DNA from 2 places in the Sphaerisporangium krabiense genome. Region 1 is predicted to be linked to the other one. Evidence: riboswitches for the same ligand, from Rfam matches in the RefSeq annotation. Region 1 holds a riboswitch; the other holds the start of a gene.
What was found. A riboswitch is a leader RNA that binds a small molecule or an ion and turns the genes downstream of it on or off. The one in region 1 is predicted to bind S-adenosylmethionine.
Positions count from the first base shown of each region.

Region 2: it holds a riboswitch for S-adenosylmethionine, as region 1 does, so the genes downstream of both, BJ981_RS12320 (aminotransferase class V-fold PLP-dependent enzyme) here and thrC (threonine synthase) in region 1, are expected to answer to the same signal.

Region 1 is NZ_JACHBR010000001.1:3,028,728-3,044,255, reverse strand. It holds gene BJ981_RS13630 (FAD-dependent monooxygenase) at 1-699, opposite strand, end outside; gene BJ981_RS13625 (TetR/AcrR family transcriptional regulator) at 774-1,403, shown strand; gene groL (chaperonin GroEL) at 1,505-3,130, opposite strand; gene BJ981_RS13615 (cold-shock protein) at 3,539-3,739, opposite strand; gene BJ981_RS13610 (MoaD/ThiS family protein) at 4,080-4,355, opposite strand; gene thrC (threonine synthase) at 4,369-5,664, opposite strand; SAM riboswitch class I at 5,679-5,840, opposite strand; gene BJ981_RS13600 (RNA polymerase sigma factor) at 5,954-6,517, opposite strand; gene BJ981_RS13595 (alpha,alpha-trehalose-phosphate synthase (UDP-forming)) at 6,680-8,107, shown strand; gene BJ981_RS39155 (MFS transporter) at 8,226-9,428, shown strand; gene otsB (trehalose-phosphatase) at 9,385-10,167, opposite strand; gene BJ981_RS13580 (DUF3263 domain-containing protein) at 10,256-10,570, opposite strand; gene BJ981_RS13575 (SAM hydrolase/SAM-dependent halogenase family protein) at 10,969-11,781, shown strand; gene BJ981_RS13570 (hypothetical protein) at 12,116-12,538, shown strand; gene BJ981_RS13565 (ABC transporter ATP-binding protein) at 12,612-13,622, opposite strand; gene BJ981_RS13560 (ABC transporter ATP-binding protein) at 13,606-14,643, opposite strand; gene BJ981_RS13555 (ABC transporter permease) at 14,656-15,528, opposite strand, start outside.
Region 2 is NZ_JACHBR010000001.1:2,750,289-2,765,816, reverse strand. It holds gene BJ981_RS12350 (L-aspartate oxidase) at 1-1,303, opposite strand, end outside; gene panC (pantoate--beta-alanine ligase) at 1,428-2,315, opposite strand; gene BJ981_RS12340 (Rossmann-like and DUF2520 domain-containing protein) at 2,359-3,249, opposite strand; gene BJ981_RS12335 (SAM-dependent methyltransferase) at 3,394-4,353, shown strand; gene BJ981_RS39105 (cytochrome P450) at 4,423-5,625, opposite strand; gene BJ981_RS12325 (TerC family protein) at 5,701-6,468, opposite strand; SAM riboswitch class IV at 6,640-6,755, shown strand; gene BJ981_RS12320 (aminotransferase class V-fold PLP-dependent enzyme) at 6,911-8,152, shown strand; gene BJ981_RS12315 (NADH-quinone oxidoreductase subunit D) at 8,171-9,343, shown strand; gene BJ981_RS12310 (DUF3180 domain-containing protein) at 9,496-9,954, opposite strand; gene folK (2-amino-4-hydroxy-6-hydroxymethyldihydropteridine diphosphokinase) at 10,101-10,607, opposite strand; gene folB (dihydroneopterin aldolase) at 10,604-10,972, opposite strand; gene BJ981_RS12295 (nuclear transport factor 2 family protein) at 11,082-11,519, opposite strand; gene folP (dihydropteroate synthase) at 11,516-12,367, opposite strand; gene folE (GTP cyclohydrolase I FolE) at 12,523-13,110, opposite strand; gene ftsH (ATP-dependent zinc metalloprotease FtsH) at 13,114-15,129, opposite strand; gene hpt (hypoxanthine phosphoribosyltransferase) at 15,404-15,528, opposite strand, start outside.

The DNA.
Region 1 (15,528 bases):
GACGCCGAGCGCCTCGGTGCCCGACATCTCGGCCAGGGCCTGGTAGGCGGTGATCTCCGGATCGGTGCCGGGGAACTCGAAGCCGGCGAGCTTCCGCACCGTGCTCCTGCCCCCGTCGCAGCCGACCAGCCACCGGCACCGGACCGCGCTCTCGCCCTGACCGTCCGCACTCCCGTCGCGGACCGTCACCGTCACGCCCGTGTCGTCGGCCGTGAAGCCGGTCAGCTCGGCGCCCCGGCGCACCCGCACCCCGAGGCGGCCGGCCCACGCGGCGAGGATCTCTTCGAGCTGCTGCTGGTTGACCAGGCCGATCGCGTCGGCGGGGCCGTGGCCCGCCAGGTCCGGGTCGTCGCCGTCCAGCAGGTCGGCGCGGAGCATGATGCCGGCGAAGTGGCCCGCGAACCGGGGCGGCGTGCGCGGGGGCCCGCCGGCCGGTCCGTCGCCGCCCGCCCGCTGCCGCATGAAGGCGGCGAACTGCTCCATATTGCGTGCCTGCGCCTCCCGCAGCTCGTCCAGCAGGCCGCGCCGGTACAGCGCCTCCACCGACGGGGTGTTCAACGCTCCCGCCTTGATCGTGGGGTCGATCTCGTGGCGCCGCTCGACGACCAGCGCCGAGACGCCGGCGAGCGCCAGTTCGCAAGCCAGCATCAGCCCCACGGGTCCCGCGCCCGCGACCAGCACGTCCACATCGTCCGTCATGCCGCCTCCCCTGTAGATACCTTCACTAAAAAATTACCGTAACAGTATTTTTCTAGCCAGTACAGTGGGATCCCGTGGACGGTGACCCAGGGCTTCGCGAGCGCAAGAAGCGGCAGACACGGCAGTTGATCTCGGACGTGGCCTCGTCCCTGTTCCTCACGAAGGGCTTCGACAACGTCACGGTCACCGAGATCGCCGAGGCGGTGAACGTCTCCCCCAAGACGGTCTTCAACTACTTCCCACGCAAAGAGGACCTGTTCCTGGACCGGCTGCCCGAGGCGCTCGACCTGATCACCGGCGCCGTCCGCGACCGGCCGCCGGATGTCGAGCCGCTGACCGCGCTGCGCCGGCTGTTCGTCGGCCTGGTGCGCCAGGGACATCCGCTGGGCGGCGTGGGCGAGGGGTACGACGCCTTCTGGCGCGTGGTGGCCGGCTCACCGGCCCTGCTGGCGCGCGTCCGCGAGTCGGTCCAGGAGACCGAGAGCGTCCTCGCCGCCGCGCTGGCCGAGGCCGCGGGGGCGGACCCCGGCGATCCGTGGCAGAAGATGACCGCCGCCTTCGTCGTCACGGTCTACCGCACGACGTACGCCGAGAGCGCGCGCAGGCTCATCGCGGGCGACCCCGCCGCCGAGGTCGCCGAGGACCACGTCGCCCTGCTGGAGCGCGGATTCGACGCGCTGGAACGCGCCGTCGAGGGCCGCTGACGGCAGCGGCGCGGGGTTCCCCCGCACGCGAAAGGGCCACTCCCGGAAGACCGGGAATGGCCCTTTCGCTGATATCTGGGAAATCTGGGCGCCGAGGCGGCTCAGAAGTCCATGTCGCCGCCGCCACCGGGGACGGCCGGAGCCTTCTCCTTCTCCGGCTTCTCGGCGATGACGGCCTCGGTGGTGAGGAACAGGGCCGCGATCGAGGCGGCGTTCTGCAGCGCGGAACGGGTCACCTTGGCCGGGTCGATGATGCCCGCGTCGAGCAGGTTCACGTACTCGCCCGTGGCGGCGTTCAGACCGACGCCCGCCTCCAGGTTGCGGACCTTCTCCACCACGACGCCGCCCTCGAGGCCGGCGTTCACGGCGATCTGCTTGAGGGGCTCCTCCAGCGCCTTGCGGACGATCGAGGCGCCGGTGGCCTCGTCGTTGAAGAGCTCCAGCTTGTCGAACGCCTTCGCGCCCGCCTGGATCAGCGCCACGCCACCGCCGGGGACGATGCCCTCCTCGACGGCCGCCTTGGCGTTGCGGACGGCGTCCTCGATGCGGTGCTTGCGCTCCTTGAGCTCGACCTCGGTCGCCGCGCCGGCCTTGATGACGGCCACGCCGCCGGCCAGCTTGGCCAGGCGCTCCTGCAGCTTCTCGCGGTCGTAGTCCGAGTCGGTGTTCTCGATCTCGGCGCGGATCTGGTTCACGCGGCCCGCGATCTGCTCGGGGTCGCCGGCACCGTCGACGATGGTGGTCTCGTCCTTGGTGATGATGACCTGGCGAGCGCGGCCCAGCAGGTCGAGGGTGGCGGTCTCCAGCTTGAGGCCGACCTCCTCGCTGATGACCTGGCCGCCGGTGAGGGTGGCGATGTCGCCGAGCATGGCCTTGCGGCGGTCGCCGAAGCCGGGAGCCTTCACCGCGACGGACTTGAACAGGCCGCGGATCTTGTTGACGACCAGGGTGGCCAGGGCCTCGCCCTCGACGTCCTCGGCGATGATGACGAGCGGCTTGCCGGACTGCACGACCTTGTCGAGCAGGGGCAGCAGGTCCTTGTTGGCGGAGACCTTGCCGTTGACGATGAGGATGTAGGCGTCGTCGAGGACGGCCTCCATGCGCTCCGGGTCGGTCACGAAGTACCCGGAGATGTAGCCCTTGTCGAAGCGCATACCCTCGGTGAGCTCGAGCTCGAGCCCGAAGGCGTTGCTCTCCTCGACGGTGATGACGCCTTCCTTGCCGACCTTGTCCATCGCCTCGGCGATCATCTCGCCGATCTGGGTGTCGCCGGCGGAGATGGAGGCGGTGGAGGCGATCTGCTCCTTGGTCTCCACGTCCTTGGCAATCTTGGAGAGCTCTTCGCTCACGCGCTCGACGGCCGCCTCGATGCCCCGCTTGAGGGACATCGGGTTGGCGCCGGCGGCGACGTTGCGCAGCCCCTCGCGTACCAGCGCCTGGGCGAGCACGGTGGCGGTGGTGGTGCCGTCACCGGCGACGTCGTCGGTCTTCTTGGCGACTTCCTTGACGAGCTCGGCCCCGATCTTCTCCCACGGGTCCTCGAGCTCGATCTCCTTGGCGATGGAGACACCGTCGTTGGTGATGGTGGGCGCGCCCCACTTCTTCTCCAGCACGACGTTGCGGCCCTTGGGCCCAAGGGTCACCTTGACGGCGTCGGCGAGCTGGTTCATACCGCGCTCGAGACCGCGCCGGGCGTCCTCGTTGAACGCGATCATCTTGGCTGCCATACGGCTAGACCTCCCAGATACAGGGTGGCTTGCGACGGATCGAGCCGACGCCCGCGACGGCATGTAGACCCGCTCCTCCACGACCCTGTCGCCGTGGATCACCGGGCCCCATCGCCTCGATCCAGGTTGTCACTCTCCGCACGAGAGTGCCAACGAACTATTTAGCACTCTACCCGGTCGAGTGCAAGCGACCACCCCTATGACCTGGGAGGCACACGGATTTCTCCGACCGTATGCCGAATATTGGGCCTGCCCCTCATCCGGCGACGGCCGGGCGGGCGAGGATGTCCCACGTCAGAACGGGAGAGGGCCCGCCCGCCCCTGCGCAGGGCGGACCGGCCCCTCCTTCTAGTGGCTGTGATAGACCAGTGGATCTCTTCGACTGCGGGGCCGGGCTCGCCGGCCGCGTCACACAGTCCGTACGGACTCGGCCTGCGGACCCTTCTGGCCCTGTGTGATCTCGAACTCCACCCGCTGACCCTGTTCGAGGGAACGGTATCCCTCCGCCAGGATCGCTGAGTAGTGGACAAACACGTCCTTACCACCGTCTACCGCGATGAAGCCGTAGCCCTTGTCCGCGTTAAACCATTTGACGGTGCCCTGCGCCACTTTCCGACTCCTCTTGCTGGGCTCCGGACCCCGCCCACTCCTCCGCGAGGTCCGTGACCTTCGGAACCGAGACGCATGCGAACTCCTCGGCCACGTCGATCGTTCTCGACCATACCTGTGGCATGCCTTGGCGCAACAGAGTCAATCACGAAACTACTTCTTGACGTTCGCTCAAAGCGGTACGTGACTATTTCGCACTCGCGTTTAGTTAGTTGACAATTACACTACCGAGGGGACCCAGTAAAAGCTTCTATTGTGATAGCTGGGCCGTTCAAGGGCCCAGAACGCACGAACGCCCGCCCGTCCCGGGGGACGAGCGGGCGTTCGGCCCGGCTTGCGGTCAGCCGCCGGCGACCGCGGGGATCACCGAAACCTGGGCTCCGTCCGGGGTGGGGGTGTCAAGTCCGTCCACGAAACGGACATCCTCTTCTCCGACATAGACGTTGACAAAACGGCGGATGTTGCCCGTTTCGTCCAGGATACGCGCCCCGATTCCGGGGTAGTCGGCGTCGAGCTTCTGCAGCACGTCGCGAAGGGTGCCCCCCTCGCCCGCCACCTCGGCCGCGCCGTCGGTGTACGTACGGAGAATCGTCGGAATCCGTACAGAAACGCTCATTTATGTGGACCTTTCAGGAGTTTTCCACGACAGCCGTACGAAAAGCGTCGAGAGAGGGACGGATCACCGCGGTCGGCCGGGCGCCGGACGCGACCGCGTCCAGGGTCTTGAGGCCGTCGCCGGTGTTGAGCACCACCGTCTCGGCCTCGGGGTCCAGCAGGCCCTTCTCGGTGAGCTTCTTGAGCACGCCCACGGTGACGCCGCCCGCCGTCTCGGCGAAGATGCCCTCGGTGCGGGCGAGCAGCCGCACGGCGTCCACGATCTCGGCGTCGGTGACGTCCTCGACCGCGCCGCCCGTGCGGCGGGCGATGTCGAGCACGTAGGGGCCGTCCGCGGGGTTGCCGATGGCCAGCGACTTGGCGATGGTGCGCGGCTTGACCGGCTGCACGACCTCCCGCCCGGCCTTGAAGGCGGCCGACACCGGCGAGCAGCCCTCCGCCTGCGCGGCGAAGATCTTGTACGGCTTGTCCTCGACGAGGCCGAGCTTGATCAGCTCCTTGAAGCCCTTGTCGATCTTGGTGAGCTGGGAGCCCGAGGCGACCGGGATGACGATCTGGTCGGGAATGCGCCACCCGAGCTGCTCGGCGATCTCGTACGCGAGCGTCTTGGAGCCCTCGGCGTAGTACGGCCGCAGGTTGACGTTGACGAAGCCCCACCGGTCGCCGAGCGGGTCGCCGATGAGCTCCGAGCAGAACCGGTTGACCTCGTCGTAGGTGCCCTCGATGCCGACCAGGCGGCCGCCGTACACCGAGGCCATGACGATCTTGGGCTCTTCGAGGTCGGCGGGGATGAACACGCACGCGTCGAGCCCGGCCCGGGCCGCCGCGGCGGTGACGGCGCCGGCCAGGTTGCCGGTGGAGGAGCAGGACAGCGTGTGGAAGCCGAAGGTGCGCGCCGCCTCCAGGGCGATGGCGACCACCCGGTCCTTGAAGGAGTGGGTGGGGTTGCCCGAGTCGTCCTTGACGTGCAGGCTGCGCAGCCCCAGCTCGCGCGCCAGGTTGTCGGCCTTGACGAGCTTGGTCCAGCCAGGGGCGAGGTTGGGCTTGTCGGCGACGTCGGCCGGGACCGGCAGCAGCGCCCGGTAGCGCCAGATGTTGGCCGGACCGGCCGCGATCTGCTCGCGCGTGACGGGCGCGGCGCCGTCGAAGTCCGGGCCGCTCCAGGTGTAGGCCACTTCGAGTGGCCCGAAACACTCGATACACGCGAAGGTCGGGCCCAGGGGATAGCGGGTGCCGCATTCGCGGCAGGACAGGCCGACGGCGGGGCCGAAGTCGTTGGAGGTGGTGATCTCAGCTGTCGCGAGCGCCATGAAGCGAGGCCTTTCCCTCATCTTCGCCCGGACCACCCTGGTCTCGGGCCGGAATTGGCACCTGTCCCGGCCGGTCACACTGGTCTAGTGCCGCGCCATTCGGAGACGCGATGACCACAGCCGGGAGGGTTGCCGGGGCTTCGCAGGGCCGGTCCCTCCACCCCTCTGGATGAGCAATGTTCAGTTGTAAGACTGCCGACATGACAGGCAGACCGACATCACTGTACCTCGCGCCCCGCGGGACCGGCGTGCCGTCCCACATCGTGGGACGATCACGACCGCATGGCGGTCAGGCCAGCGGGCCGTAGGCGTCGCCGAGTATGCCCTGGACGTACTTGCGCGCCTGGTGGATGCGCGACTTGGCGGTGCCGAGGGGGATGCCGAGCTGCTCGGCGACCTGGTTGTAGTCGAGCTGGCAGATGTCGCGCAGCACCAGGGCCTGCGCCAGATCGGGCTTGTCGGCCTCCAGGGCCTCCATCGCGTCCAGCAGGTCGAGCCGGTAGCCGGCGATCACGCTCACCCGGCCCGGGTCGGCCCGCAGGTCGGGCAGGTCCTCCGACGCCTGCTCGGCGGCGCGCCGCTTGAGCGTGCGGTAGGTGGTGCGGGCGCAGTTGGCCGTCACGATGTGCAACCAGGTGGAAAAACGTGCCCGGCCCTCGAACCTGCCGATGTTGCGGGCGACCGCCAGCAAAGTATCCTGGCAAGCCTCCTCCGCGTCCTGGTGGTAGGGCAGGAACCTCGCGCAATGGCGCAGGACGTCGGGCTCGATGCGGCGGAGAAGCTCCCCAAGGGACCGGTGGTCGCCCTGAGCGGCCGCACGGGCGAGCTCTTCGGTCGTATCGTCAAGCGCCATACCGGGGCCTCCATCGACCGTCCGCGCCTCGCCTCGCCCTGACCACCGGCCCATCCTATTGGGAGAGTTAAATTTCATTAATCCACGGCCAGGTGAGCTTTCCGATGGACAGGAACGGCGTGGAGACGACCGCCACGGCGGACGAGGAGTGGTGATGGGCGGATGAACACGGTTCTCATGGCCTCGAACCGGGGCCCGGTCTCGTTCACGCTCGCCGACGACGGCACGCTGACCATGCGCAGAGGCGGCGGGGGCATGGTCTCCGGGCTCTCCGAGGTGGCCAAGGACGCCGACGTCCTGTGGGTGTGCGCCGCCCTCTCCGACGGCGACCGCAGCGCCGTGCGCCGCGCCCCGGGCGGACGGCTGGACCAGGCGGGCTACGACACCGGCGCGGTGCGCATGCTGGACATCCCGCCCGCGACGTTCCACCGCGCCTACAACGCGGTGGCCAACTCGACGCTGTGGTTCGTCAACCACCTGCTCTACGACACGCCGAACTCCCCGCAGTTCGACACCCGCTTCCGCCGCGAGTGGGAGTCCTACCAGGACTACAACGCCGCGTTCGCGCTGGCCCTGGCCGAGGAGGCCACGCACGGCGCCCGCGTCATGATCCAGGACTATCACCTCACCCTGGCCCCCGCGATGCTGCGCGTGGAGCGCCCCGACCTGCGCATCGCCCACTTCTCGCACACCCCCTGGGCGCCGCCCGAGTACTTCTCGCTGCTGCCCGACGACATCGCCGCCGAGCTGCTGTGCGGCATCCTGGGCGCCGACCGCGCGGGCTTCCTCACCGCCCGCTGGGCCTCGGCGTTCATGGACTGCTGCGAGACGCTGCTCGGCGCGCACGTCGACCGCGCCGAGCGCACGATCACCTACGACGACCGGGTGACCCGCGTCGGCGTCCATCCGCTCGGCGTGGACGGCGACGCGCTGTGGGCGCGGGCGCTGGAGCCGGACGTCGAGTCCCACATGACGGCGCTGCGCGAACGCGTGGGCGACAGGAAGCTCATCGTGCGCATCGACAGGACCGAGCTGTCCAAGAACATCGTGCGCGGCCTGCTCGCCTACAAGCAGTTCCTGACCGACCATCCGGAGTGGCACGGCAAGGTCGTCCACCTGGCCTTCGCCTACCCCTCGCGCCACGACCTGCCCGAGTACCGCGAGTACACCGCGGCCGTGCAGCGCTGCGCCACCGAGATCGAGGACGAGTTCGGCGGCGAGGACTGGGACCCGCTGATCCTCAACGTCAACGACGACTACGCCCGGTCGCTGGCGGCCTACCGCATGGCCGACGTCCTGCTCGTGAACCCGATCAGGGACGGCATGAACCTGGTCGCCAAGGAGGGCCCGATCCTCGCGCCGCACTGCGCGCTCGTGCTGTCGCGCGAGGCGGGGGCCGCCTCGGAGCTCGGGGCCGACGCCCTGGTGGTGAACCCCTACGACGTCTCGGGCACGGCGAACGCCCTGCACGACGCGCTGGTGCTGCCGGAGGAGGAGCGGGCCAAGCGCGGGGCGCGGCTGCGCGCGGCGGCCACCGCGCTGCCCCCGCACCGGTGGTTCGCCGACCAGCTCGCCGCCCTCGACCGCTGAGACCGGCGAGCCGGGGCGCGGGGTAGGACATTTCTAGCCTCGGCGGTCCCGGGGTGAAAGGTCCGCTCGATGGTAATTTCGGGTGGGATCGTGGCCCACTTCGAGACCCGGGGGTTCTGTGAGCTCGACCGTCATCGTCCGATCGCTCACCCGGGACCGTCCCACCTGGCTCATCTACCTCCAGCTCGCCCTCTTCGCGACCTACCTGTACGGCCTGTCCGCGGCCCTCCCGCTGCTGCGCCTCGACCAGGGCGTCTCGCAGGCCGTCGCGGGCCTGCACGGCACCGCCATGGCCGTCGGCGGCGTGACCAGCGGGCTCGCCATGCCCCGCGTGATCGCCAGAATCGGCCGGCGCCTGACCACCTGGATCGGCACGGCCGCGATGACGGCCGGGGTCACGCTGGTGGCCGTCACCCCGGCGCTCCCGGCCACGCTGCTCGGGTACGGGCTGGCCAGCGCGGGCGGCTCGATCTCGCTGTACGCCGGCATGTCGGTGCTGAGCGACCACCACGGCGGCGCGGGGCCCGCGGCCATCAACGAGGCCAACGCGGTCGGCGTCACGGTGGGCATCGGCGTGTCCTACCTGATCAGCGCCCTGGCGCCCACTCCGCTCGGCTGGCGCGCCGGCATCCTGGTCACGCCGGTCGCGGCGGTGCTGCTGCTCGTGCTGATGGGCCGGGTGTGGATCCCGGGGGACGCCGGCGCGGGCGGCGCGCCCGCGCGCGAGGTCCCCGCCGCGCGGAAGGCCCCCTTCGGCTGGCGGTTCCACACCGCGTGCGGAGTGCTGTTCTGCCTGGTGGCGATGGAGTTCCTGTTCAACATGTGGGCGGCCAAGCTGCTGGCCGACCGTACCGGCATGACGGCCGCCGCCGCGGCCACCGGGCTGACGGCGTTCACCGTCGGCGTCGCCGCCGGCCGGTTCGCGGCCGTGCGGCTGACCCTGCGGGTCGATCCCACACGGCTGCTGACCTGCGCGCTGTTCGTGACCCTCACCGGCTGGGCGGTGTTCTGGATCGGCGACAGGCCGGCGCTGTGCTACGCCGGCCTGGTGCTGAGCGGCGTCGGCGCCGCGCTGCAGTTCCCGCTCGGCCTGGCGAGGGTCATCGCGTCCTCGGGCGGTCGCGCGGCGGAGGCCAGCGCGGCGGCCTCGGTGTGGGGCTCGGCCGCGACCGGCGTCGGCCCGTTCGCGCTGGGCGCCCTGGCGGACGGCTTCGGCACGCACACGGCGTTCCTGATCGTCCCGCTGCTGATCCTCTGCGCCGTCTGCGGGATCGCGGTCAGCTCGCGGCGCGCGGCGGAAGCGCGTCCGCCAGCGCCGTGAGCAGCGCCGCGACCCCGGCCGGGCCGTCCACGACGACGTCGGCGCGCCGGGCCAGCTCGGTGACCTCGGTGGAGGCGCTGCACACCGTCACGCCCGGCAGGCCGGACAGGCGCACGGCCTCGAACGCCGCCAGGTCGCCCAGGTCGTCCCCGGCGAACAGCACCGACCGCGCGGCGCGCTCGGCCAGGAACGCCCCCAGCGCGTGGCCCTTGTCCATGCCGGGCGGCCTGAGCTCCAGGACCAGCCGCCCCGGCTCGACGGCGAGCCCGGTCTCGGCGGCGAGCTTGGCCAAGGGCTCGCGCAGCGCCCGCAGCGTCCCCTCGGGATCCGGGGCGCGCCGGGTGTGGACGGCGACGGCCCGGCCCTTGTCCTCCAGGGTCACGCCCGGCTCGGCGCCGTCGGTGAGGGTGAACCCGAGAGAGGCCACGAGGGCGGGCGCCTCGGCGCGGACCCGCTCGACGCCCGGCGGGGGCGGCGGCGAGGTCACCTGCCCGCCCTCCCAGCGTTCGAGGCCGTACTGGCCGAGGACGACCAGCCCGGGGACGTCGGCGAGGCCGGGACCGCCGGGCACCCGGCCGTACTCGATGGCCGTGGCGGCGGGGCGGCCGGTGACGATCGCCACGGCGCCCACCAGGCCGCCGAGCCGCACCAGCGCGGCGGCGGCCTCGGGGGCGACGCGGGCGTCGGCGGGGTCGGGGACGATGGGCGCCAGCGTGCCGTCGAAGTCGAGGCCGATCACCGCGCCCGTCGGATCCGCCTTTATAGCAGCTAACCCGGCATTGTCCGGCAATGCTTCATGAGTCACGCGTGGAGCAGTACCCCCGGATTCAGGGACGCATACCGAGGCGCCGCGCCGCGCGCTCGCGCTGCCGGGAGGCGCGCAGCCGCCGCAGCCGCTTCACGGTCATCGGATCGTGGGCCAGGGCCTCGGGACGGTCGATGAGCCGGCCGAGCAACTGGTAGTACCGCGTCGCCGAGATCTCGAAGGTGTCCCGGATCGCCTGCTCCTTGGCGCCCGCGTGGCGCCACCACTGGCGTTCGAAGGCGAGGAGCTCGCGTTCCCTGGCGGACAGCTCACCGGCGGCCTGGGGAACCGCGGCGTCCTCGGCGTCGCCGTCGCCGTGGTCCGGCGCGGTGTCCATGATGTCCTCCTCGATCGGGCTCGATCGGACGCGATCGGGCTCGGCGCGGGCACGCGGAGGGGCGGACGGCAGGCCGGGCGGGGGAATGCGGGAGACCGGCGAACGTGTGCCCGGGCGAGCGTGCCCCTGGACCACGACGCGCGTGTGGGGCCCGAGGCCATGCTAGTAGGGATTTCGCGGCTGTTCATGACAGTTCGGGAGACCTGGGGGCCCGGTCGCGGGACGGCGGGCCGGCAGGAGGCTCGGTCCCGCGCCGCGCATCTCGCCGGATATGTGGGTATATCCATGCGTGGAGTACGGGTTTGATCGGGCCGGTCGAAACCGAAGATCGGTTGGTCGTTGATATGTCCGGACGCGCCCCTATGACACCGCCTTCTCGCGACGTAAGGTCACCAAGTGTGACCTCTGTCATCACGCTCCTCACCGACTACGGGCTCGAAGACGGCTTCGTGGCGTCGTGCCACGGGGTGATCGTGGGAATCGCCCCGCAGGCGCGGATCATCGACGTATGTCACCTGGTCCCGGCCGGTGACATCCGCCGCGGCGCCGCCATCCTCGCCCAGACGCTGCCGTACCTCCCCGCCGGCGTCCACATCGCCGCCGTCGACCCCGCGGCCGCCTGCACGCGGCGCTCGGTCGCCGTCGAGGCCGGGCAGCGCGTGTTCATCGGCCCGGACAACGGCCTGCTGTCGTGGGCGGTGCTCGCCTCCGGCGGCGCGCGGGCGGCGTACGAGATCACCAACGAGGAGCTGTTCCTCGCCCCCGTGTCGCCGACCTTCCACGGGCGCGACATCTACGCGCCGGTGGCCGCCCACCTGTGCGCGGGGCGCAAGCCCGCCGACCTCGGCCCGGAGGTCGCCCTCGACCGGCTGCTGCAGCTCCCCGCGCCCACGGCGCGCCTCGGTCAGGACACGGCCGAGGGCGAGGTGCTGTCCCTGGACCGCTACGGCAACGTCCAGCTCTCCGTCACCGCCGGCGACCTGGCGTCCCTCGGGATCCGCGTCGGCGACACCCTGGCCGTCTCCATGGGCAGGCGGCAGGTCACCGTCCCCTTCCGCGACACCTACGCCGCCGTGCCGCCGGGCACCCTGGTCGCCTTCACCGACTCGGCGGGCATGGTGTCGGTGGCCGTCAACTCCGGGGACGCCGCCCAGCGCCTCGGCCTCCCCCCGGGCGCGCACGTGCGGCTCGGGCGCGTGGCAGGCGGATGAGCCCGCGCGCCGAGTGTCCGTATCGCGCGCTTATCGCCTGAAGCCCGGGGGCCGCGCCAGGTCAAGCTTCGGTCAACCCGGCGCACCGCGTCACCGTGGCGGAAGCCGGGGTCCGGCAGGTGCCCTGACCTAGCAATTCACCGTGCGGACCGCGACGAGCGGCGTGGTCCCGCCACGTAAAGGCCCGTCAATCATTGCTCTCGTCTGGCCATCTCAGCCGTCGATCCGCCTCGCGGGTTCGGTACTGTCTGAGCGGTCACGTCCAGTAACCATCTGAGCACTGAGTGCATACGCCACCCCTGGCTCCGGATGGTTCTTTCAAGGAGAAGCACGAATGATTCGCCGCCTTCTGGTCACTACGGCATGCGTCGGTATCGCCATCGTCGCCCCCGCCGCCGCCGCCTCGGCCGACACCAACGCCAAGGCCTCCAGCTCCGCCAAGAGCGCCAAGGCCGACTGCTGCCCCTGCGGCCCCGTCGGCGCAGTCGTCCCCTCCGCCACGGTCGTCACTCCCGTCGTGCCGTGCGCCGGCGGTTACGCCGTCGGCTACGGCAACGGCTACTGGGGCGGTGGTTACGTCGGCGGTGGTTACGTCGGCGGGGGCTACGTCGGCGGCGGCTACGTCGGCGGCGGTTACCTCGGCGGAGGCTACGGCGGGGGTTACCTCGGCGGCTACGGCGGCCACCACAACGGGAACACCGGCGTCGGCACCGGCGGCCTCGTGGGCGTCGGCATCGGGAACCTCAGCGTCCTCTGACGTCCGCGCGGATGAACGATAAGGGCGGTGTCCCATGGAAGGCCATGGACACCGCCCTTGCCGATCACGCCCGTCAGGCGTTGATCACGTCCTGCGCCTCGGCGAAGTGGCAGGCGCTCGGATGCCCGCCCGCGCGGATCTCCAGCAGGGGCTCCTGCTCGGCGCAGATGTCCTGCGCCTTCCAGCAGCGCGTGCGGAACCGGCAGCCGGACGGCGGGTCGGCGGGCGACGGCGGGTCGCCCTGCAGGATGATCCGCTCCCGCCCCTCCCTGCCCTCGGGGTCGGGCACCGGCACGGCCGACAGCAGCGCCTGGGTGTAGGGGTGGCTCGGCCGCTCGTAGATGTCGGCGTCCTTGCCCAGCTCCACGATCTTGCCCAGGTACATCACCGCCACGCGGTCGGAGATGTGCCGGACGACCGACAGGTCGTGGGCGATGAAGATGTAGGCGAGGTTGAACTCGTTCTGCAGGCGCTCCAGCAAGTTCATCACCTGCGCCTGGATCGACACGTCGAGCGCCGACACGGGCTCGTCGCAGATGATGATCTCAGGCTGGAGCGCCAGGCCGCGGGCGATGCCGATGCGCTGCCGCTGACCGCCGGAGAACTGGTGCGGGTAACGGTTGATGTGCTCGGGGTTGAGGCCGACCACCTCCAGCAGTTCCTGCACCTTCCTGCGGCGGTCGCCCCGCGGCGCCACCTCGGAGTGGATCTCGAACGGCTCTCCGATGATGTCGCCGACCGTCATGCGGGGGTTCAACGAGGTGTAGGGGTCCTGCATGACCATCTGGATGTTGCGGCGCATCCGCTTGAGCTCCGACCCGCGCGCCTTGGCCAGGTCGACGCCCTTGATCTTCGCCTCTCCCGAGGTGGGCCGCTCCAGCGCCATCAGCAGCTTCGCGAGCGTGGACTTGCCGCAGCCGGACTCGCCGACGACGCCGAGGGTCTCGCCGCGGTGCAGGTCGAACGAGACGCCGTCCACCGCCTTGATGGCGCCGACCTGCCGCTTGAAGACGATGCCCTGGCTCAGCGGGAAGTGCTTGACCAGGTCACGGACCTGAAGAATCGGCTCACCCGACGGTGCCATCGAGGACCTCCCTGTAGTAGTGGCAGGCGCTGCCGCGCGTCCCGCTGATCTCGTACAGCGGAGGCACCTCGGTCACGCAGTTGTCCCGGCGGTACGGGCAGCGGGGGTGGAAGGCACAGCCCGAGGGCATGTCGAGCAGGTTCGGCGGAAGGCCCTTGATGGCGTACAACTCCTGGCCCTTCATGTCGACCCGGGGGATCGAGTCCAGGAGGCCCTTGGAGTAGGGGTGCGCCGGGGTCTTGTAGAGGTCGTGCACGGGCGCGTTCTCGACGATGCGCCCGCCGTACATCACGGCGATCTTGTCGGCGACGTCCGCCACGACGCCGAGGTCGTGGGTGATCAGGATGAGCCCCATGTTGCTCTCGCGCTGCAGCTCGGCGAGCAGTTCCATGATCTGCGCCTGGACGGTCACGTCCAGCGCGGTGGTGGGCTCGTCGGCGATGAGCACCTCGGGGTCCAGCGCGATCGACATCGCGATCATGATGCGCTGGCGCATGCCGCCGGAGAACTGGTGCGGGTAGTCGTTGACCCGCTGGCGCGCGGCCGGGATGCGGACGCGGTCCATGAGCTCGACGGCCTTCTTCATGGCGTCGCGCTTGGAGACGCCGCGGTGGACGCGGAACATCTCGCTGATCTGCCATCCGACCGTGAACACCGGGTTCAGCGCCGACAGGGCGTCCTGGAAGATCATCGCGATGCGCTGGCCGCGGATCTGGCTGCGCGCCTGGTCCGACAGCTTGAGCAGGTCGGTACCGCGGAAGCGCACCTCCCCCTTGGGGATCCGGGCGGGCGGCATGTCGAGGATGCCCATGATGGCCTGCGCGGTCACGGACTTGCCCGACCCGGACTCGCCGAGGACGGCCAGCGACTCGCCCGCGTTGACCGTGTAGCTCACGCCGTTGACGGCCCGGACCAGGCCCTGGCGGGTGGTGAACTCCACGTGCAGGTTGTCCACCGCCAGCAGGGGCTCGGTCGCGTTCTCGCCCGGCAGCGGGTGCGAGTCGATCGAAGGGTTCTTCACCTCGGTGCCTTCCTACCGCAGCTTGGGGTCGAGCGCGTCACGAACCGCGTCACCCAGCATCACGACGCTGAGGATGGTCAGGCTCAGGAACAGCGCGGGGAACAGCAGCGGCAGCGGCGCCTCCAGGAAGCGGTTGCGCGCGTCCGCGATCATCAGGCCCCAGGAGATCTGCGGCGACTGGATGCCGACGCCGAGGAACGACAGGGCCGCCTCGCCGGCGATGAACGCGCCGAGGTTGATGGTCGAGACCACGATCACGGGCGCGATCGCGTTCGGCAGGATGTGCCTGAGCATGATCCGCCACGGTCCCGCGCCGAGCGCGCGGGCGGCCACCACGTAGTCCTGGTGCTTGGCCGTGATCACCGCGGCCCGCATGATGCGCAGCACCATCGGCCAGGCGAGCAGGGACAGGGCCAGCACGACGCTGCCGATGCCGGCGTTGTCGCGGCCGACGACCGCCAGGATGAGCAGGGCGCCCAGGATCGAGGGGATGGCGAAGAAGATCTCGGCGACGCGGGACAGGATCACGTCCACCCAGCGCCCGTAGAAGCCGGCGAGCAGCCCGAGCAGGCCGCCGATCAGGCCGGTCACCCCTGCGCTGATGAAGCCGACCAGGATGGAGACCCTGGCGCCGTGGATGACCCGCGAGTAGACGTCGCAGCCGAGGTTGTCGCTGCCGAACCAGTGCGCGGAGGACCAGGTCTTGCGCGCGTCGGCGAGCTGGCAGGTCGAGGGGTCGACGCCGACCGTGTCGAACAGGCCCGGGAACGCCGAGATCAGCACGAAGATCGCGACCATCAGGGCGCCGATGATGAACACCGGGTTGCGCCGCAGGTCGTACCAGGCGTCCGACCACAGGCTGGCGGGCTTCTCCGGCTTGACCGG
Region 2 (15,528 bases), 280 kb from region 1:
AGGGGCGGCCGTCGTCCACCGGCTCGCCGGGGGTCCACCGGGTGGCGGCGAGGTCGGCGGCGATGCGCTCGGCGAAGACCAGGCCCTCCAGCAGGGAGTTGGAGGCGAGGCGGTTGGCCCCGTGCACGCCCGTGCAGGCGACCTCGCCGCAGGCGTACAGGCCGGGGACGCTGGTGCGGCCGCGGGGGTCGGTGAGGACGCCGCCGCTGGCGTAGTGGGCGGCGGGCGCGACGGGGATCGGCTCGTGGACCGGGTCGATGCCGTGCTCGCGGCACACGGCGTAGATGGTGGGGAAGCGGGTGCGCCACATCTCCTCGCCGAAGTGCCGCGCGTCGAGGTGGACGTGCTCCGCGCCGGTCTCCAGCATCCTGCGCATGATCGCCTTGGCGACGACGTCGCGGGGCGCGAGTTCGGCGAGTTCGTGGACGCCGCGCATGAACCGCTCGCCGGCGTCGTCGAGCAGGACCGCGCCCTCCCCGCGCACGGCCTCGGAGACGAGCGGCTGCTGGCCGGTGGCGCCGGGGCCGAGCCACAGCACGGTGGGGTGGAACTGGACGAACTCCAGGTCGCGCACGACCGCCCCGGCGCGCAGGGCGAGCGCCACGCCGTCCCCGGTGGAGACCAGCGGGTTGGTGGTGGCCGCGTAGACCTGGCCCATGCCTCCGGTGGCGAGGACGACGGCGTCCGCGCGCACCGCGCCCACGCCGTCGCGCGCGCCCTCGCCCATGACGTGCAGGGTGATCCCGCAGGCGGCGCCGGCGGCGTCCTTGAGCAGGTCGAGGACCAGGGCGTGCTCGATGATCTCGATACGGCCCGTGGCGCGCACGGCCTCGATCAGGGCGCGCTGGACCTCGGCGCCGGTGGCGTCCCCGCCGGCGTGGACGATGCGGTTGCGGTGGTGCCCGCCCTCCCGGGTGAGCTGGAGGTCGCCGGCGGGGTCCCTGTCGAAGCGGGCGCCGTGCGCCATGAGCCGCCGCAGCGCGGGCGGCCCCTCGGTGACCAGAGTACGGACGGCGGGCAGGTCGCACAGGCCGGCGCCGGCGACGAGCGTGTCGCCGAGGTGCTCCTCCGGGGAGTCCGCCGGGTCGAGCACGGCGGCGATGCCGCCCTGGGCCCAGCGCGTGGATCCGGCGGACAGCACGTCCTTGGTGACCACGAGGACCTTGGCGTCCGGGACGAGCTCGGCGTGGCGCAGGGCCACGGTGAGGCCCGCGACGCCGGACCCGACGACGACGACGTCGGCGCGCGCGGTCCAGCCGGGCGCGGGTGCGGTGAGCCGCCGGGGGATGGGCGGGTGGGACATGGATACTCCCCTCATTTCGTCAAGATGACGATAAACGATGAGGCGAAGGTGGGGCGGAGAGGGGTGGGACGAACGGTGTTGTCGCAGGTGAGAGCCCAAGGTACCCGACCCGCGGCGCCCCCGTTTACGGGGCCAGGGTGAGCACCGCGTTGTCGATCAGGCGGGTGGCGCCGACCCGTCCCGCCACGACGAGCACCGCCTCCCCCTGGTGCCCGTCGCCGACGGCGGCGAACGTCGCGGGATCGACCAGGCTGCAGTAGTCCAGCGCGAGCGGAGGGTCGGCCTCGGCCGCGGCGTCCAGGACGGCGTGCGCGGCGTGCAGGATGTCCTTGGGGCGCCTGTGTGCCGCGCCCTCGCGCAGCGCCGCCGACAGCGACAGGGCGGTGACGCGGTCGGCCTCGGACAGGTAGCGGTTCCGGCTGGACAGGGCCAGCCCGTCGGGCTCGCGCACGGTCGGCGCGCCGACGATCGTGATCGGCAGGTTCAGGTCGGCGACCATGCGGCGGATCAGCGCGAGCTGCTGGGCGTCCTTCCGCCCGAACACGGCGACGTCCGGCGCGACCAGGTTGAAGAGCTTCAGCACGACCGTCAGCACGCCGTCGAAGTGGCCCGGGCGGAACGCGCCCTCCACGATCGTGCCCATCTGGCCGGCCGAGACGCCGACCTGGCGGTCGGGGAGGTACATCTCGCCGGCGGAGGGGGCGAAGACCACGCGCACGCCCTCGGCCGCGCACACCTCCAGGTCGGCGTCGAACGTCCGGGGATAGCGGGCGAGATCCTCGTTCGGCCCGAACTGGAGCGGGTTGACGAAGATGCTCACCGCGACGTGCTCGGCCCGCTCGCGGGCCAGGCGGATCAGCGCGCGATGCCCCTCGTGCAGCGCGCCCATGGTCGGCACCAGGGCGAGGGCGTCCTGGCCACCCGGCCGCGCGGAGGCGCCGTCCTCGCCGATGCCGAGCGCGGCGCGGGCCGCGAGGAGCTCGGAGCGGTCATGCGCGACGATCACGTCCACGCGTCGCCTCCTCGGTACGCGGGCCGGGCGCCGGGCCCGGCCGTCATGTCCACGTGTTGCCGCCGAGGGCGTCGAGCAGCCGCTCGGCCGTCTCGGGTTTGAGCAGCCCGGCCGCGAGCGCGCGGTCGGCGGTGAGCCTGGCGAGGGCGATGTAGGCGTCGGCGGCCTCGGGCGCGGCGACGATCAGCGCGTCCACGTGCTTGCGCACGGTGCCCGCGTCGCCGCGCACGACCGGCCCGGTGAGCCCGGACAGGCCGAGGCGCAGCGCGTTGTCCAGGGCGGCCCCGAGCAGCGGGCCGAGCATGCGGCCCGGGTGCTCCACCCCGATCTTCCTCAGCAGTTCCTGGGACTCGGCTATCAGCGTGACCATGTGGTTGGCGGCCCCCGCCAGGGCCGCGTGGTAGAGCGGGCGGTCCTCGTCGGGGATCCACACCGGCTCGCCGCCCATCTCGATGACCAGGGCCTCGGCGACCGGCCTGAGCGTCTCGGGCGCGGTGACGCCGAACGAGCAGCCCTCGACGCGGCGCAGATCGTCGTCCCTGCCGGTGAACGTCATCACGGGGTGGAGCGCGAAGGGCACCGCGCCCGCGGCCGTCGCGGGGTCGAGCACGCCGAGGCCGTAGGCGCCGCTGGTGTGCACGAGCATCTTGCCGCGCAGGTCGGCGCCTGTCGCGGCGAGGCCGGAGACCAGGCCGGGCAGCACGTCGTCGGGCACGGTGAGCAGCACGAGCTCGGCGTCGCGGATGACGTCGTCCGGCCGGGAGAGAGAGACGCCGAGACGGTCGGCGGCCCGGCGGCCCGAGGCCTCGGAGACCCCGGCCGCCCCCGTCACGTGGTGCCCGGCCTGGGCGAGCGCCGCGCCGAGCACCGAGCCCACCCGCCCGGCGCCGACGACGCCGACCGCGAGGCGCCCCGGGCGGTCGCTTGTCCGCATCACGTTCCCGTTCCCGTTCACGTTCGACGTATCAGCCTCAGACGCCCCAGCGTAACGGGCGCCCCTCCGGTCATCGCCGCCCGGCTCCCCCGGCCGCTCGATCCGCGCCCGGCGTCCTGGTTGGTAACGTCCGATGCCGTGTGGGTGACCTGGCGGGAGGCCTTCCGGCGCGCGCTGTACGGCGCGGACGGGTTCTACATGCGCGAGCGGCCCTCCGGCCACTTCCGCACCTCGGTCGGCGCCTCCCCCGCGTTCGCCGCCGCGGTGCTGCGCCTGCTGACCCGGGTGGACGACGACCTGGGCCGTCCCGACCCGCTCGACCTCGTGGACGTCGGCTCGGGCGACGGCGCGCTCGTGACCGAGGTGCTGCGCGCGTGCGAGCCCGGCCTCGCGCGGCGGCTGCGGGTGACGGCCGTCGATCTGTCCCCGCGCCCCGAGGGGTTGCCCGAGGCCGTCGCCTGGACGCCCGCGCTCCCTGAGGAGATCACCGGGCTGGTGGTGGCGAACGAGTGGCTGGACAACGTGCCGCTCGACGTCGCCGAGCAGACGCCCGAGGGGCCGCGGCTGGTCCTGGTCGATCCCGGGACGGGCGAGGAGCGGCTGGACGGCCCGCCGGAGGAGCCCGACCTGCGGTGGCTGGAGCGCTGGTGGCCGCTCGCCGCGACGGGCCTGCGCGCCGAGATCGGCAGGCCGCGCGACGAGGCGTGGGCCGGGGTGATCTCCCGGCTGTCGCGGGGGGTGGCGGTGGCGGCCGATTATGCACACCCTGTGGATAACCGGCCGCCGTACGGCACGCTGACGGGGTACCGCGACGGGACCTGGGTGCCGCCGATACCCGACGGATCCTGCGATATCACCGCGCACGTGGCGCTGGACGCGTGCGCGGCGGCGGGCGAGCGGGCGGGCGCGATATCCACAACGTTGACCACGCAACGACGCGCGCTGCGCGATCTCGGGGTCACCGGCCGGCGTCCGCCGCTGAGCCTGGCGTCCACCGATCCCGGCGGCTACCTGAGGGCGCTGACGCGGGCGTCCGAGGACGCCGAGCTGATCGACCCGGCGGGCCTCGGCGGCTTCGGCTGGCTCGCCCAGGGCAGGCCGTGAGCCGGCCCAGGGCACACCACCACCGCCCGTCCGGCCATGACGTGAGCCGCGCCTTCGGGGACGCGCGGGTCAGCCCGTGGTGACCTTCAGCGACTCCAGGCCGCGGATCACGAAGTTGGGCTTCCAGGACGGCTCCTCGGCGAGTTCGAGTCCGGGCGCCGCGGCGAGCAGGGCGCCGAACGACTCGATCAGCTCCACCCGGGCCAGCGGCGCGCCCAGGCAGAAGTGGATGCCCGCCCCGAATGAGATGTGCGGATTGTCCGCACGGCCCACGTCCAGCCGCTCCGGGTCGTCGAACACCTCGGGGTCGTGGTTGGCCGAGCCGAACAGCAGGGCCACCTCCACCCCCTTGGGGATGTCCACCCCGCCGATGGTGACGTCCTGGAGCGCCCACCGCTCGAACATCTGCAGCGGGGTGTCGTAGCGCATCAGCTCCTCCACCGCCGTGGGCAGCAGCGAGGGGTCGGCGCGCAGCCGCTCCAGCTCGGCCGGGTTGCGAAACAGCGCCCACCAGCCGTTGGCGGTGACGTTGACCGTGGCCTCGTGCCCGGCGTTCAGCAGCAGCACGCACGTGCCGATGAGCTCTTCCTCGGTCAGCCTGTCCCCTTCGTCGGCGACCTGGGCCAGCGCGCTGATCAGGTCGTCGCCGGGGTCGGCGCGGCGGGCGGCGGCGAGCCCGGACAGGTAGTCCGAGAACTCCGACGCGGCCCGCACCGCGGTGTGCTGGACCTCCACCGAGGGGTTCAGCTCGTACATGCCGCAGATGTCGGCCGACCAGGGGCGCAGCAGGTGGCGGTCGGACTCGGGCACGCCCAGCATCTCGGCAATCACCGTCACCGGCAGCGGCTCGGCCACCTCGCCGATCAGGTCGCCGCCGCCGCGCTCGACGAACGCGGCCACCAGCTCGCGGGCGACGCGCCGTACGCGGGGACGCAGTTCCTCCACCATGCGCGGGGTGAACGCCTTGGAGACGAGGCGGCGCAGCCGGGTGTGGACGGGAGGCTCGACGTCCAGCATGCCGGCGCGGATGACGCGCCAGAACGGCTCCTGGAAGGCGGGCTCGGGCGCGCGGCCGAAGTCCTCGTGCGAGGCCACGTGCAGGTATGAGCGGCCGAGCCTGCGGTCGCGCAGGGCGGCGTTGACGTCGGCGTGCCGGGCCACCAGCCACTGGCCGGTGGGCTCGAAGAAGCTGACCGGCGCGCGGTCGCGAAGCTCGCGGTACACGTCGTAGGGGTGCGCGACGAAGGCGGGGTTCCATGGGTCGAAGTGCACAAAGTCATCGTATGCACCAGATGTCGGGCCGGTGCCCCGCCCGGGAGAACACCTCCCGGGCGGGGCCGGCCGGTCTCAGCGCACCGCGTCCGGTTCCGCGGACTCCTCGGGGCTTTCCCGCGGCTCCACCGGCCGCCGCCCCGCCTTCCTGCGCACCCGGATGTTCAGCAGCTCCACGACCAGCGAGAACGCCATCGCGAAGTAGATGTAGCCCTTGGAGATGTGCTGGTCGAAGCCCTCGGCGATCAGCACGACGCCGATCAGGACGAGGAAGGACAGCGCCAGCATCTTGATGCTCGGGTGCCGCTCGACGAACTCACCGATCGGCCGCGCCGCCACCAGCATCACCAGGACCGCGACGATCACCGCGGCGATCATGACGCCGAGCTCGTCCACCATGCCCACCGCCGTGATCACCGAGTCCAGGGAGAACACGACGTCCAGCAGCATGATCTGCACGATCACCGCGCCGAAGGAGGCCGCCGCCCGCCCGGCTGAGTGGCCGGAAGAGCCCTCCATGCTGTCGCCGATCTCGAACACGCTCTTGCCCAGCAGGAACAGCCCACCGAGGATCAAGATCAGATCTCGCCCGGATATGCCGTGCCCGAAGACCTCGAACAACGGTTCCGTCAGCCGGACGACCCAGGACAGGCCCAGCAGCAGGGCCAGGCGGCTGAGCAGCGCCAGCGAGAGACCCAGCTTGCGCGCCCTGTCCCGCTGCTCGGCGGGGAGCTTCCCCGCCAGGATCGAGATGAAGATGATGTTGTCGATACCGAGAACGATCTCCAGGGCGACCAGGGTCAGGAACCCGATCCAGATCGTGGGGTCGGCGACCCAATCCATGCGAGAACTCCTCCAGCGGTCGCTCCGTGCCCGAATTTCGGTCCGCCCGAGGGCGGACCGTTCCCTGTCCAACGGACGGGGGTTCGCCAGAGTTCGCCCCAATCGCCACCCCTACACCGGGGTGTCAGAGGTTGCGAGGACGGCCGGGGCGTGGGTTATAGTCCCGGTGTAGGTCATGAGTGCCAGCGCCAAGCCCCGGCTCGCTGGCCGGCAACCCTCGCGCTCGCGGCGGGGTGCCCCGGGTGAAGACCAGGTCCGGCACGTGGTGTGCCAGGCAAGCGCGGGCTCCGTCATCTCAACGCCATGACCGGGGGCCCCTGACCCGAGGAGGCCGGCGTTGTCCGTCGTCACCGACCTGACCACCCCTTCCAGCTCGTCCCCCGTTCCCCCCGGCGACTCCGAGTCCCGGCTCGACGCGCGCTCCCGTCCCGGCGTCCCCGCGGTGCTCGGCGACGACCTGGAGGTCCCCGTCAAGGGCGGCAGGCTGGTCCGGTACGCCAACTTCGACTACGCCGCCAGCGCCCCCTGTCTGGAGCCGGTGAGCGCCGCCGTCGCCGCCGCGCTCCCGGCCTACTCCAGCGTGCACCGCGGCGCCGGGTACGCCTCCCAGCTCACCACCGCCCGCTACGAGCAGGCCCGCCACACCGTCCGGGCCTTCGCGGGCGCCCGCCCCGGCGACGCCGTGGTGTTCACCCGCAACACCACCGACGCGACGAACCTGCTGGCCCGGTGCCTGCCCGAGGGCACCACCGTCGTGGTCTTCGAGACCGAGCACCACGCGTCCCTGCTCCCCTGGGCCGACGCCGTGCGCCTCGCGCCGCCCGCCTTCCCCGGCGAGGCCGTCCGCGCGGCCGACGAGGCCCTCGCGGCGATCGACGGGCCCAAGCTGCTCGTCGTGACCGCCGCCTCCAACGTCACCGGCGAGCTGTGGCCGATCGCCGCGCTCGCGCACATCGCGCACCGGCACGGCGCGCGGATCTTCGTGGACGCCGCCCAGCTCGTCCCGCACCGCAGGCTCAACCTGACCGCCCTCGACCTGGACTACGTCGCCTTCTCCGGGCACAAGCTGTACGCCCCGTTCGGCGCGGGCGCGCTGATCGGCCGTGCCGACTGGCTCGCCGCCGCCGACCCGTACCTGCGCGGCGGCGGGGCGTCCAGGAACGTCAACGGAGGCACGGCGGGGGACGCGCCGTTCGCCACCGAGTGGAGCCCCGACGCCGAGCAGCGGCACGAGGCCGGCACCCCGAACGTCCTCGGCGCGGTCGCGCTGGCCGCCGCCTGCGACGCGCTGTCCGCCACCGGCTGGACCTCCCTGATCAAGGAGGAGGAGCGCCTCATCGGCCTGCTGCGCGAGGGGCTCGCGAAGATCGGCGGCGTGCACGAGCTCTCGCTGTGGGGCCCCGGGCACCCGCGCGTCGGCATCGTCTCGTTCGTGGTGGACGGCTGGAGCGCGCGCGAGGTCGCCGAGGCCCTGTCGTCGGAGTACGGCATCGGCGTCCGCGACGGCAGGTTCTGCGCCCACCCCTTCGTCCGCCACCTGCTCGAGGAGGCCGGCCGGCTCGACGAGGGCACGTGCGCGGACGGCACCGCGGGCGCCGTGCGGGCCTCCATCGGCATCGGCACCACCGAGGAGCACGTGCGCCGCCTGGTCGCCGCCCTGTCGGATCTCGTCTCCCGGCGGTGACATGACAGCATGGGGTCCATGACCGGACCTCATGCCACCGGAGGGCCCATCGAACGGGTCGTGGGCATCGGCGCCGGGGCCAAGGAGCTCGCCACCGAGGACATGATCCTCAACATCGGCCCCCAGCACCCCTCGACCCACGGGGTGCTGCGCCTCCGGCTCACCGTGGACGGCGAGCGCATCGCCTCGGCGGAGCCGATCGTCGGGTACATGCACCGAGGCGCCGAGAAGCTGTTCGAGGTGCGCGACTACCGGCAGATCATCGTGCTGGCCAACCGGCACGACTGGCTGTCGGCCTTCGCCAACGAGCTCGGCGTCGTGCTCGCCGTCGAGCGCATGCTCGGCATGGAGGTCCCGGTGCGGGCGGTCTGGGCGCGCACGCTGCTCGCCGAGCTGAACCGCGTGCTCAACCACCTGATGTTCCTCGGCTCCTACCCCCTGGAGCTCGGCGCGATCACGCCCATCTTCTACGCCTTCCGCGAGCGCGAGATGCTGCAGGCGGTGATGGAGGAGATCTCCGGCGGCCGCATGCACTACATGTTCAACCGGGTCGGCGGGCTCAAGGAGGATCTGCCGTACGGGTGGCTGGACCGGGTCGCCGCGACGGTCGGCGACACGCGCGGGCGGCTGTCCGACATCGAGAACCTGATCTACGGCAACGAGATCTTCCTCGCGCGCACCCGCGGCGTCGGCGTGCTCGACCGCGAGACGATCCTGCAGTACGGGGTGAGCGGGCCGATCGCCCGCGCCTCGGGCGTGGACCTGGACCTGCGCCGCGACGAGCCCTACCTGGCCTACGGCGAGCTGCCCGTGAAGGTGGCCACGCGCACGGCCGGCGACTGCCACGCCCGCTTCGAGGTGCTGCTCGACCAGGTCAAGCACTCCCTCGACCTGGCCGACGCCTGCGTCGACCGGCTGCGGTCGCTGCCGCCGGGACCGATCAACCAGCGGCTGCCCAAGGTGCTCAAGGTGCCCGAGGGCCACACCTACGCCTGGACCGAGAGCCCGCTCGGGCTCAACGGCTACTACCTGGTGTCACGCGGCGAGAAGACGCCGTGGCGGCTCAAACTGCGCAGCGCCTCCTACAACAACGTGCAGGTGCTCAGAGAGATGCTGCCGGGGCACCTCATCGCCGACATGGTGGCCATCCTCGGGTCGATGTTCTTCGTCGTCGGCGACATCGACAAGTGACCGTTCACCAGGCCCGGCGCGAATCGCAGGTTTAGACGTCCCGCTGTGGCGCAGAAGACCTGTGCGTAAAGGGACAGGGTGGAAGAGACAAGGGTGACTCCTTGCGGTGGCGGGGCCCGGCGGTCGGACCGGGCCCCGTCGCATGTCCGGGCTCAGGAACGCTTCTCGTCGTCCTCGGGACCCTTCGGCACGCGGCAGCAGTGTTCGAGGAACAGGGCCGCGCAGACCAGCACGACGCAGGAGATCAGCGAGCCGCCGGCCAGGAAGAAGTCGCGCCGGGGGGTGTCCTGGTCCAGCAACGGCAGGACGTAGAACACGAAGCCCGCGAAGACCCCGGCGCAGGCCGCCCCCACGTACGCCGACGCCTTGGCCAGGGCGGCCAGCCGGGCCACCGCGAGCGGCTCCACCGGCTTGGTGTCGGGTTTGCGCTCGATGCGCGCGCGGGTCATCCATCCGCTGTACGCCTCGCCGACGGCGAGCAGGAGCACCGTGGGGATGGCCGTCCACGGGACGGTCGGCAGCCGCGAGTAGACCTGCCGCAGCACGAGCCACGTCACCAGGGCGAACGCGACCACCAGCACGACGAGCACGCCGGGACGGCTCGGTCTCACGTGATCCTCCTCATCGTTGCCACCGGCACCCCGGCCTCCTTCACGTGCGAGGCCCCCGGCGGACGGCTCCGGCGGCGTCATCGTGAGAGTAAAGCCCATCGTGGCGAGACCTATTCCGGACACGGCCACGCGGGGGGTGGGGGCGGTCAGCTGGGCGGCTGGAGCGCCAGGTCGGCGCGCAGGCGCACGCCCCCCTGGTCGAGGTCGGCGAGCAGCCCGGCCACCGAGCCGCGGCCGGGCAGCACCGCCCCGGGATCGGCCTGGGACCATGGCACCAGGACGAACGCCCGCTCGTGGGCCAGGGGATGCGGGAGCGTCAGCTCGGGGTCGTCGGAGAGCAGGTCGCCGACCATGATCAGATCGACGTCCAGCGTGCGCGGGCCCCACGGCTCGGTGCGCACCCGGCCGAACGCGCTCTCCACGCCGAGCGCGCGCTCCAGGAGCGCCTTCGGGCCGAGCGTCATGGTGTTCGCGATCACCACGGCGTTGAGATAGGGGCGCTGGTCCGGCGGACCTCCGACCGGGTCGGTCTCGTACACCGGGGACACCGCCGCGAACTCGAGCCCGGGGGCGTCGAACAGCGCGTCGATGGCGCCCTGAAGCGTGTCGAAGCGGCGGCCGACGTTGCTGCCGAGCGCCAAGACCACCTTCATCCGCGCATCCTCCTGATCGTCACGACCACGTCGCCGAACGGGAGCGGGATCGGCGCCGCGGGCTTGTGCACGCTGACCTCGGCCGCCTCGACCGGCCCGCTCGCCAGGCACGCGTCCGCCAGGCGCTCGGCCAGGGTCTCGATGAGGTCGACCGGCTCCCCCTCGACGATGGCGGCCAGCCGGAGGGCCAGCTCGCCGTAGTCGACGGTCTTGGACAGGTCGTCGGCGGCGGCCGCGGGGGCGGTGTCCAGGAACAGCGTGACGTCCACCACGAACTCCTGGCCGAGCTCGCGCTCGGCGGGCAGGCAGCCGTGCCTGCCCCGCGCACGCAGCCCCACGAGGCTGATCGTGTCGTCCCCACTCATCGAACCGCTCCCGTTCCGACGCGCCCCGGAACCTCCGGAGCAGCTACCACGCTAACCAGGCCCGGGACGTGCTCGAACCTCACCACGTGCGCGCGGAGGCGGGCAGCGGTCATTCATCCGCCTGCTCGTCGTCGTCATCGGCCTGCAGGACGGGGGAACCGTGGTACAGCCAGAGGCGCCAGCCCGCGGGGGTGCGGATGAAAGTGCTCGTCGCGACCACGCGGCCGGCGGCGAAGGTGGCGTCCTCGGTGTCCGCGGCGGTGAGGATGTTCTCGGCGCAGGTCAGCACGGCGACGTCGCCCGCGACGGTGGTGCGGACGTCGGTCAGCACGAACTGGATGTAGGTGGTGTTGGCCATGATCAGCGCCCAGGAGCGCAGCACCTCGGCCCTGCCGGTGACCATCGACCAGCCGGGGTGGACGCACATCGCCACCCGGCCGTTCTCGTCCTCGGCCCAGATCTCGGTCATGCGGTCCAGGTCGCCGCTCTCGATGGCGGTGTAGAACGCCTCGTTGAGCTTCTCGATCTCCGCGGCTGTGGTGCTCATCGTCTCCCGCCCTTCCAGGCCGCAGCGACGCGGACGGCGTCGGCGTTGGGACGCACATGGTGAACGCGGACGCACCAGGCGCCGGCCTGGGCGGCGAGCGCCGTGACGGCCAGAGTGGCGTCGTCGCTGCCGCTGAACGGCCTCGGCGTGCCGTCCGGGCCGGCCAGCAGGCGGCCCAGGAAGCGCTTGCGCGACGCGCCGATGATGATCGGGTAGCCCAGCCGGTTCAGCTCGCCGATGTTCGCGAGCAGGGACCAGTCGTGCTCCGCCTTCTTGGCGAAGCCCAGGCCGGGATCGATGATGATCTGGTTCTCCGCGACGCCCTCGGCCAGGACCGCGTCGACCCGTTTGCGCAGCTCCTCGGTGACCTCGCCGACCACGTCGGAGTACATCGCGCGCGTGTCCATGTCGTGGCTATGGCCGCGCCAGTGCATGACGACGTAGGGCACCCCGGAGGCCGCCACGAGGCGGGACATCGCCGGGTCGGCCAGGCCGCCGCTCACGTCGTTGACCAGGCGGGCGCCCGCGGCCACCGCGGCCTCGGCCACCTCGGCCCGCATCGTGTCGACGCTGACGACCACGCCCTGCCCGGCCAGGGCGCGGATCACCGGCACGACGCGGCGCAGCTCCTCGTCCAGCGAGACCCGCGCGGCGCCCGGCCGGGTGGACTCGCCGCCGACGTCGACGATGTCGGCGCCCTGGGCGACCAGGTCGAGGCCGTGGCGCACCGCGACCTCGGGGTCGAACCACTGGCCGCCGTCGGAGAAGGAATCGGGGGTGACGTTGACCACGCCCATCACCAGGCAGCGCCCCGGATCGGGCAGGCCCGGCACCGTCCATGTGGTCATGGCGTCCAGCCTAGGCGGTTGCCGATGACGATCTGCGCCATGGGTCCGGGTTGTGGATAACGAATCAGCCCGACTTGCGCGTGAGATCTCATATCCGGCAAAACCCGGCACAGGTCGACCGGCGATTTCGCGCGACCGGGCACCCGGACGGCTCGTCAGCGGTGGCCGAGGATGAGCGCCATGGCCTCGGCGCGCGTCTTGTCGCTGTCGCGGAAGTCGCCGCGCACGGCCGAGGTGATGGTCTTGGCGCCCGGCTTGCGCACGCCCCGCATGGTCATGCACAGGTGTTCGGCCTCGATGACCACGATGACCCCCCGAGGGGCGAGGACGTCCATCAGCGCGTCGGCGATCTGGGAGGTCATGCGCTCCTGGACCTGGGGGCGCCGGGCGTAGACGTCCACGAGCCTGGCCAGCTTGGACAGGCCGGTGATCTGCCCCTTGTCGTTCGGGACGTAACCGACGTGCGCGACGCCGTGGAACGGCACGAGGTGGTGCTCGCAGGTCGAGAAGACCTCGATGTCCTTGACGAGCACCATCTCGTCGTGGTCGGCGTCGAAGATCGTCGTCAGCACGTCCTCGGGGGACTGCCCGAGGCCGGCGAACTGCTCGGCGTACGCGCGGGCGACCCGGGCCGGGGTGTCGAGAAGGCCGTCCCGGTCCGGATCCTCGCCGATCGCGAGAAGGATCTCGCGAACGGCCTTCTCGATCCGGTCCGAGTCGACCTTCAATGGTTCCACGCTCACCCGTTACGCCTCGTCCTTGGGCGCCGGGTGATCGTTCCTGATCAGAGCGCCGGAGCCGGCCTGGTTGCCCGCGGGGAGCGCGGCGCCGTTGCCATTGCCCGCGACCTCCTTGGGCGTGAGGATCGGCGGACGGTCGGACGGGAGCCGCTTGCCGTACCCGGAGTAGGACGGGCGCTTCTCCTTGACGACGACCGGCGCGAAGATCTCAAGGACCTGCTCGCGCGACAGCGTCTCCTTCTCCATGAGCTCGAGCACCAGGTTGTCCAGCACGTCGCGGTACTGGACGAGGATCTCCCACGCCTGGTCGTGCGCGGACTCGATGAGGCGGCGGACCTCTTCGTCGATCGTGGAGGCGATCTTCTCGGAGTAGTCGCGCTCGTGGCCCATGTCACGGCCGAGGAAGACTTCGCTGTTGCCGGTGCCGAACTTGCGGGCGCCGAGGTGCTCGCTCATGCCGTACTCGGTGACCATGCGGCGGGCGATGGAGGTGGCCTTCTCGATGTCGTTGGCCGCGCCGGTCGTGGGCTCGTGGAAGACGAGCTCCTCGGCCGTGCGCCCGCCGAGCAGCATGGCGAGCTGGTCCATCATCTCCGAGCGGGTGGCCAGGAACTTGTCCTCCATGGGGAGGGTCATCGTGTAGCCCAGCGCCCGGCCGCGGGACAAGATCGTGATCTTGTGCACGGGGTCGGAGTTCGGCAGGGCGTGCGCCACCAGGGCGTGGCCGCCCTCGTGGTAGGCGATGATCTTCTTCTCCTGGTCGGACATGACCCGGCTCTTGCGCTCCGGGCCCGCCATGACGCGGTCGATGGACTCCTCGAGGGTGTTCATCGAGATCAGCTTCTGGTCCTGGCGCGCGGTGAGCAGCGCGGCCTCGTTGATGACGTTGGCGAGGTCGGCGCCGGTGAAGCCGGGAGTCCTGCGGGCGATGACGTCGAGGTCGACGTCCTGCGCGAAGGGCTTGCCGCGCCCGTGGACGCGCAGGATGCCCTTGCGGCCCTCCAGGTCCGGGCGGTCGATGACGACCTGCCGGTCGAACCGGCCGGGACGCAGCAGCGCGGGGTCGAGGATGTCGGGACGGTTGGTCGCCGCGATGAGGATCACGCCGCCCTTGACGTCGAAGCCGTCCATCTCGACCAGGAGCTGGTTCAGCGTCTGCTCGCGCTCGTCGTGCCCGCCGCCGAGGCCCGCGCCGCGGTGCCGGCCGACGGCGTCGATCTCGTCGATGAAGATGATCGCCGGGGCGTTCGCCTTGGCCTGCTCGAACAGGTCGCGGACGCGGGAGGCGCCGACGCCGACGAACATCTCGACGAAGTCGGAACCGGAGATCGAGTAGAACGGGACCCCCGCCTCGCCGGCCACCGCGCGGGCGAGCAGCGTCTTGCCGGTGCCGGGCGGGCCGTACAGCAGCACACCCTTGGGGATCTTGGCGCCGATGGCCTGGAACTTGGCCGGGGCCTGCAGGAACTCCTTGATCTCCTGGAGCTCCTCGATGGCCTCGTCCGCGCCGGCGACGTCGGCGAACGTGGTCTTGGGCGTGTCCTTGGTGATGAGCTTCGCCCGGGACTTGCCGAAGTTCATGACGCGGGAGCCGCCGCCCTGCATCTGGTTCATGATGAACAAGAAGATGAGGACGATGACGACGATCGGCAGGAAGCTCACCAGCAGGCCGACGAGGAAGTTCTCCGTCGGCACGGTGATCTTGTAGCCACCGGGCAGCTTGCCCGCCTTCACCTGCGTCTGGAGCATCTTCTGAAGCTCGACGCCCTGCCCCTGGACCCAGTACGCGTAGAAGCGATCTTCACCACGGATCTTCTGCGTGGTCTTGATCTCGATGCGCTGGTCCTTGTCGACGATCACCGCGTTGTCGACGGCCCCGTTCTCGATCTGGGTGATGACGAACGAGGTGTCTCGCTGGGCATAGTTGCTGTTGCCGCTCCAGAATGTGGAGGCGAGCAGGAGCAGCACGACGATGCCCAGGATCCACAGCAGTGGCCCACGTGTAAATCGCTTGAGATCCATCCGATGCGGAACCCCTGCGGGCCCGTCCCTTCCTGAACACGGCCTGGCCCCCGGGCGGACCCGGGGTTAGCGGCATCCAACCGCTCCTACTGACGACCCGAAGGGATGATCCCTCCGAGACATCCGAAGGTACACCGGGGCGCCGCGCAGGGTCACTGCTCCGGCGACACCGGCTTTGTCCTACCAACGTACGTCAGGCCGCCCGGTGTTCCCCACGACGAGTCCCAATAAGGGGCCGACTCTCCGGTTGCGGGCCCGGAAATTCGCTCAGGGCTTACTCGCCACCGTAGACATGCCGCGCGAGCGTGCCGATGAACGGCAGATTGCGGTACCGCTCGGCGTAGTCCAGGCCGTACCCGATCACGAACTCGTTGGGGATGTCGAAGCCGACGTACTTGA